Regions from separate parts of the Psychrobacter sp. ASPA161_6 genome, predicted to be linked through region 2. Evidence: predicted binding sites of a transcription regulator. Region 2 holds the regulator's gene; the other holds the start of a gene.
The links. The regulator PhoB, encoded in region 2, activates phosphate uptake and scavenging genes when phosphate is short. The targets are predictions, from matches to a motif close to TGTCATNAANCTGTCATAA.
Positions count from the first base shown of each region.

Region 1: pstS (phosphate ABC transporter substrate-binding protein PstS) is a predicted target of PhoB. The motif match lies at 1,368-1,386, and genes of this name have one in related genera.

Region 1 is NZ_JBEFNJ010000002.1:220,122-223,553, forward strand. Features, by position in the region: gene thiC (phosphomethylpyrimidine synthase ThiC) at 1-760, opposite strand, end outside; TPP riboswitch at 1,009-1,155, opposite strand; gene pstS (phosphate ABC transporter substrate-binding protein PstS) at 1,459-2,625, shown strand; gene pstC (phosphate ABC transporter permease subunit PstC) at 2,834-3,432, shown strand, end outside.
Region 2 is NZ_JBEFNJ010000001.1:51,415-54,846, forward strand. Features, by position in the region: gene asd (archaetidylserine decarboxylase) at 71-913, opposite strand; gene dtd (D-aminoacyl-tRNA deacylase) at 1,030-1,482, shown strand; gene phoB (phosphate regulon transcriptional regulator PhoB) at 1,627-2,331, shown strand; gene phoR (phosphate regulon sensor histidine kinase PhoR) at 2,394-3,432, shown strand, end outside.

The sequences.
Region 1 (3,432 bases), on a different contig from region 2:
GATTGATGTTGTTGGGAATGATGGCACGTCCAGCAGCCACTTCACTACGCACAAATTCAGGCGTGATAACCGTCGGCGTATTAGCACCAAAGCTCTCTCCGTCATGTTGGCGTATGTCCGTCAAGTCATGCTGCTTTTGGGTTTCGCGAATGGCGATATATTCCATTTCAGGCGTAATAATGCCGCGACGTGCGTAGTACATTTGGGTGACATTGCCTGTTTTACCATCAACATCTTTGGCACGGCGCGGTTTATCAATGTGAGCAAATCGTAAGTTGGCAGTGCTGATATCACGCGCGCGCGTTTGTCCATACTGACTTGATAGACCTGTTAACTGCTCGGTATCTCCGCGCTCGTTTATCCAGCCTTCACGTAGTTTTGGCAGACCTTTGGTGAGGTCAATGGTGGCATTGGGGTCAGTATAAACACCTGAGGTGTCATAGACATAAAACGGTGGGTTCTGTTCCCATTCGTTCTCAGAAACGCCTTGCACAGGGGTAGGATCAAGCGTTATTTCGCGCATCGGTACTTGAATATCGGGTCTTGAGCCTTCGATATAAATTTTACGAGAGGCGGGCAAAATACGGTGTAAGTCGCGGGCATCTTCTTCAAAGCGCGCGTCTGTTTGATGGCGATGGGCAGGGGTTTTTAGGGCATCTGCTTTTTTATCCGCTTTGCTGGCAGTCGCATTGAGCGAAGCATCGGCTGGGATATGAGTTTGAGCAGCTTTTGTGTTCGAGGTAATGTCTGAAATAGTCATATGCTGTCCTAGCGTGTTGGTCTAATAGTATAGGCAACACCGCCAGAATCTGCGGGGGTAAGCATACATGATACGGACAAATTCAATCGTAAAAAAACCTGCTAGCGCTATCAAACCTAAACGTAGTCAGTGATCTTTCGCTGATTGAGGGACGGAACTGATTATTAACGCTATCCATCAGCACAAAAAATACTGGTAGAGGTTGGCGATAATAAAAAGGCATTTCTGCACGCCCTTTGTACTTGTATAACATAGGCTTAAGACTTCCCTGCGTCGGTACTAACCGCATCAGGTTCGGCGGGTGATCTCTCAGCGAATGTATTAAAAGGCGGTTACTTTAATAAAGCGAATTTAATAAAGCCAATCTTTAATACACCGCACCCCGAGTCTGTCAGTGTTGTGAATCTTATTCATACTAACAAAATTCTGCACCAACGGCTAATAGTATTTGGCTAATCATATAACAACTTAAGATGGCGTCTGATGCTTTCTATGAGTATGGTTGTATCAGGTTGTTATCTATAAATTATTGATATCATTTGTATTTATTGAAAATATAGCAGTGCTGCCTGAATATTATGTAAAGCGAATGAAAGATTGTGACAACTGTCATCAAACTGTCATAAAGATTTGGCAAGATAGCACGCATATCACAAACAATGCTTTTTCATATCGTTGTTAAACTTCAGGAGTCCTACATGCGTTATTCGTTATTAGCAGTAGCCGTTAGTTGTACATTAATGCTCACGGCATGTAATAAATCAACCGACCCGGCAGAGCCCACTGCTGATACTAGCAGTAGCGCTGTTACCACGGCTGAGTCAACCTCTCAAACAGCCTCTTCTGCTACCACAGGTTTTAAATCTGCTGAAAATATCGCCATGAATATCACGGGTGCAGGTGCGTCATTCCCGCAGCCTATCTATGCCAAATGGTCTTATGACTACAATGGGGCAACTGGTGGCCAAGTCAACTATCAATCGATTGGCTCATCTGGTGGTATCAAACAAATTCAGTCAAAAACCGTTGATTTTGGTGCCTCTGATGCACCGATGACGCCTGAAGAGCTTGAAGAGTCTGGCCTTATTCAGTTTCCGACAGTTATCGGTGGCGTCGTGCCAATCGTTAACATCGACGGTATAGAGCCGGGCGCATTGAAGCTAGACGGTACAACCTTAGCAGATATTTATTTGGGTAAAATCAGTAAATGGAATGACCCAGCTATCAAAGCCATGAACCCAGATTTGACCTTGCCAGACGCGGCAATCACGACGGTATTCCGCTCAGATGGTTCAGGTACGACTTTTAACTTTACGGACTATCTGGCCAAAGTATCACCAGATTGGAAAGACACGGTTGGTGTTGATAAAACAGTCAAATGGCCGACCTCTGCGACTGGTGCAGGCGGTAAAGGTAATGAAGGGGTTTCAAGTTACGTTAACCGTATGAAAAACTCTATCGGCTATGTTGAGTATGCTTACGCTAAGCAAAACAAGATGTCACATACAGCATTGAAAAATGCAGCTGGCAACATCGTGCAACCATCAGCTGAGACCTTTGCTGCGGCAGGTGATATTGATTGGTCACAACAAGAAGGCTTTTATAAAGTCATCACCAACTCTGAGACTGACCAAGCATGGCCTATCGCTGCTGCCACCTTTATCTTAGTCCATAAGCAACCAGAGAATCCTCAGCAAGTCGCTGGCGTGTTGAACTTCTTTGACTGGGCTTATAGCCAAGGTGATGATGACGCTATGGCACTAGACTACGTACCATTCTCTGACACGGCAGTGGCCTTGTTCAAAGCAAAATGGAACGACGTAAAAGGTAGCGATGGACAGCCTGTCTATAAACCTGCTCAGTAATTCGATAGTCATTATTTAATAACGATCGAATTACCCTTTCAAACAACTATTCTCCGGTAGTTGTTTGAAAGGTTTTATCACAGCGAATTTAATCGCAAAGCCAATGATATTTATAGCTTCTGATACTCATATCTGCTGAGTTTGTTGTGATAAAACTTGATAAACACGCTCATTTTTTAATCTTATTCTATTGAATGCTGAGACACTTATGACAGACTTAAGGTCCCAACTGGCTAAACAAAAACGTTACGATGCTTTATTCGTTAACTCCACCAAAGCATTTGCCATACTGGTATTGATGTCTCTAGGTGGTATTTTAGTGTCGTTAATTGTCGGGGCTTGGCCAAGTATTCAAGAGTTTGGTCTAGGTTTTTATACCAGCAATAACTGGGATACGGTCGCCAATGAATACGGCGCACTTGCACCCATCTATGGCACCTTAGTGACCTCCTTTATCGCCATTCTGATAGCCGTGCCAGTGAGCTTTGGCATTGCCATATTTTTGACCGAAATGTGTCCTGCTTTTCTAAAAAAACCGCTTGGTATCGCCATTGAGCTATTGGCTGGTATCCCCTCTATCATTTATGGTATGTGGGGCTTGTTCGTCTTCGCGCCGTTTTTTGGCGATCACATCCAGCCATGGTTTATTGAACACGTCGGGCCTTTACCGATTATTGGTAAGCTGTTTGAAGGCGCACCGATGGGACTAGGGATGTTTACCGCTTCCTTGGTGCTTGCCATCATGATTATTCCCTTTATCGCTGCCACCATGCGCGATGTTTTTTCCGTCGTGCCAGACTTATTAAA
Region 2 (3,432 bases):
TTAAAAAGCCCAGTCAAACGTCATTATCTACGTTTAACTGGGCTTTTCAGTATTATGAGTTTCTTACAAATTAAGCTTGATGAGCTTTTGCTTGACCCAATAACTGTCCCATTTTTACCACGCTATTGGCTTTCATGCTGTCCTGCCAATCTGCTTTTGCGGCTTTTGGCAAAACGACAATCGCCGTTGAACCCAAATAAAAGCGTCCAAGCTCATCGCCTTTCTCAAAGCTCATGTCGTGATCTGCTTCTTGGATGTCTTCAGTGCGGCTGATTTTACCGGTGGCGACGGTTTCGATGCCAGCGACAATCATAGCGCCGACCATTACCACGGCAGCTTTGCCGTATTCTGTATCAAATAAACAGACCAAACGCTCATTACGAGCAAATAAATCAGGCACGTTCTCGGCCGTGGTATTATTGACAGAGAACAGTGTACCTGGCACATAGCGGGTCTTAGTTAATGTACCCGAAAATGGCATATGCACACGGTGGTAATTACTGGGCGCGAGATAAACAGTCGCAAAGCTACCATCAGCGAAGTAGCTACCATCTTCGCTGTCAGCAAGTAATTGGCCAACATCATAATGACGACCTTTTGCTTGGAGTAGTTTATGATCTTCAATTTGACCTAGCTGCGAGATGATACCATCAGCAGGACTGACAATACCGTTGGCGCTGCTGTCGATAGTACGTGCATTTTCTTTGAGCTCACGGGTAAAAAAGTCATTAAAGCTCTCATAAGCATTAAAGCTCTGACGCTCATACTCACCTAAGCTGACGCCGTAAGCTTTGGCAAAGCCACGAATAAAGGCACGTTTGACGTACGGATGACGGCTGGCGGCTAGACGCCCAGCGACTTTACTCAGCTGCTGCTGCGGGACAAGCTGTTGTAAGGTGGTAAATACATTCATAATAAGGCTACCAAAATAGGATTGGAAATGAGAATAAAAATTAGGCAAGTTAATGGCTGTATTTTATCATGGACAGCACATTATTGTCTGAGCATAATCTGTTAAGGAATCAGTAAATGAAAGCACTTATACAACGGGTGGGCCATGCCAGCGTCGTCGTCGATCAGCATTGTATTGGCAAAATCGATCATGGGATATTGGCATATATTGGCTTGGGGCATGAAGATAGCCTGCAAACTGCCCAACGCATGATCGACAAAATCTTGACCTATCGTATTTTTGAAAATGATGAAGATCCTGCCAAGGTCGGCAAACTGGATAAAAATGTGCAACAGGTCTGTGGCGGACTGTTGTTGGTGTCGCAATTTACTTTGATGGCAAAAACAGATAAGGGTCGTCGCCCTGACTTTGGTGGTGCGATGGCACCTGATGCTGCTCAAGTGCTGTTTGCACAACTGGTTGATTATGCCAACACTCAGCATCACAATGTTGCCACTGGTCAGTTTGGCGCTGATATGCAAGTTGCCAGCGTCAATGATGGGCCATTAAACTTTTTATTAGAAGTATAAAAATTATCTGTCATCAAGCTGTCATAATTAGTCCGTTTAATAAGTAGAAACGGGCGAGTGTTTATCGCCTCTTTCTGTATTTTAATTTTTTGAATGCTAACTTTTTGAACGCTGATATTTTGACTATAATAATAAGGTTGCCGTATGTACAATGAGCAAATTTTGATCGTCGAGGATGAGCCTGCGATTCGTGAAATGATTGTGATGACGTTAGAGATGGCTGGATTTGATAGCTTGCAGGCTGCGGACGCATCAGAGGCACATCAGCAAGTGGTCGATCACCGTCCGTCGCTCATATTATTGGATTGGATGCTGACCGGCGAAAAAAGCGGTATTGATTTTTGTCGTATGCTCAAAAACGACGATTTGCTCGCTGAGATACCGGTTATTATGCTAACGGCCAAAAGTGAGGAAGACAGTAAGGTTCATGGTCTTGATGCAGGTGCTGATGACTATATGACCAAGCCTTTTTCGACACGGGAATTAATCTCAAGAATCAAGGCAGTGCTACGTCGTAGTAGTACATTGAGCGCCGATAAGCCTATCGAAATCGGCAAGCTTAGCTTAGATCCCAAAAGCCAGCGTGTAACGGCGGCAGGTCAGCTCATTGATATCGGCCCGACAGAGTATCGGTTGTTGGCATTTTTTATGAGTCATCCAGAGCGTGCGTATACACGGACACAGCTGTTAGATCAGGTTTGGGGCGGCAATGTCTATATTGAAGATCGAACGATTGATGTGCATATTCGGCGTTTACGTAAATTACTACAGCCTTATGACTGTGCTACGCTGATACAAACGGTGCGCGGTACTGGGTATCGGTTTTCCAGCTTGATTGAATCCAATTAAACCAAGACAGAACAAGTCGTGGCAAGCGTAAAACAACGCAGAAGACAGTAGTAAGGATAACGATGACGATAATGCCGATAAAAAATGAGCAACAGGGTGAGCAAGAGCAGGTTGCCCAGCACAATACAACGGATCAACTCAAAAAAATCCGCAGTGCCTTACTAGCACTACGGGATGCGGTCATTTTGCTCAATGATGATGATGGTTTGGAATGGTGGAATCAGGCAGCGGAAGATTTATTGTTATTGCAGTCAAGCAACAAAGGTCAAAGCATTTTTGACTTTATCACCGTGCCTGAATTTCGCCAGTATTATCAGGCTATCACGCCACCGAGCGATGGTGTGCACATGGTGTCATGGCGAGATCCTAAACGTTATCTAAAGTGTGAACTGACGCCTTTCGGTGATGAAAAACTATTGATAATTTATGATGTGACCCGCTTGCAGCATTTAGAGCAAATGCGCCGTGATTTTGTGGCCAATGTCTCGCATGAGCTGCGTACGCCATTGACCGTACTGATGGGCTATCTAGAAAATTTCTCCGATCAAGAGGATATGCCCCCGCAGTGGCGGCGTGGCTTTGAGCTAATGACTCAGCAGACTGCCCGTATGAATCGAATTGTGAATGACTTATTGCTGTTGTCTCGCATCGAAATAGAAGAGACGCATGAGCTAAATGATATCGATATGACCAAGTTACTGACGCATATCTATGATGATGCGCAGGCGTATAACCAAGAATACGGTCATACTATTCATTTGCAGATAGACACTTACGATGGACTGTATGGCTCAGAGATGTACTTAACAAGCGCCTTATCCAATTTGGTGATTAATGCTATCAAATATACGCCAAAGGGTGGCAACATCGCTATCAGCTGGACAAAAACATCGGAAGGCTGCCGCTTTGCCGTCGAAGATGATGGTCTCGGTATTGCGCCCCAACATATCGAGCGCTTGACGGAACGCTTCTATCGCATCGATAGCGGACGCAGCCGTGCTACGGGTGGTACGGGCTTAGGGTTGGCAATTGTAAAACATGTCTTATATCAACATGAGGCGCAACTGACCATAGAGTCGGTAGAAGGCAAAGGCTCGACCT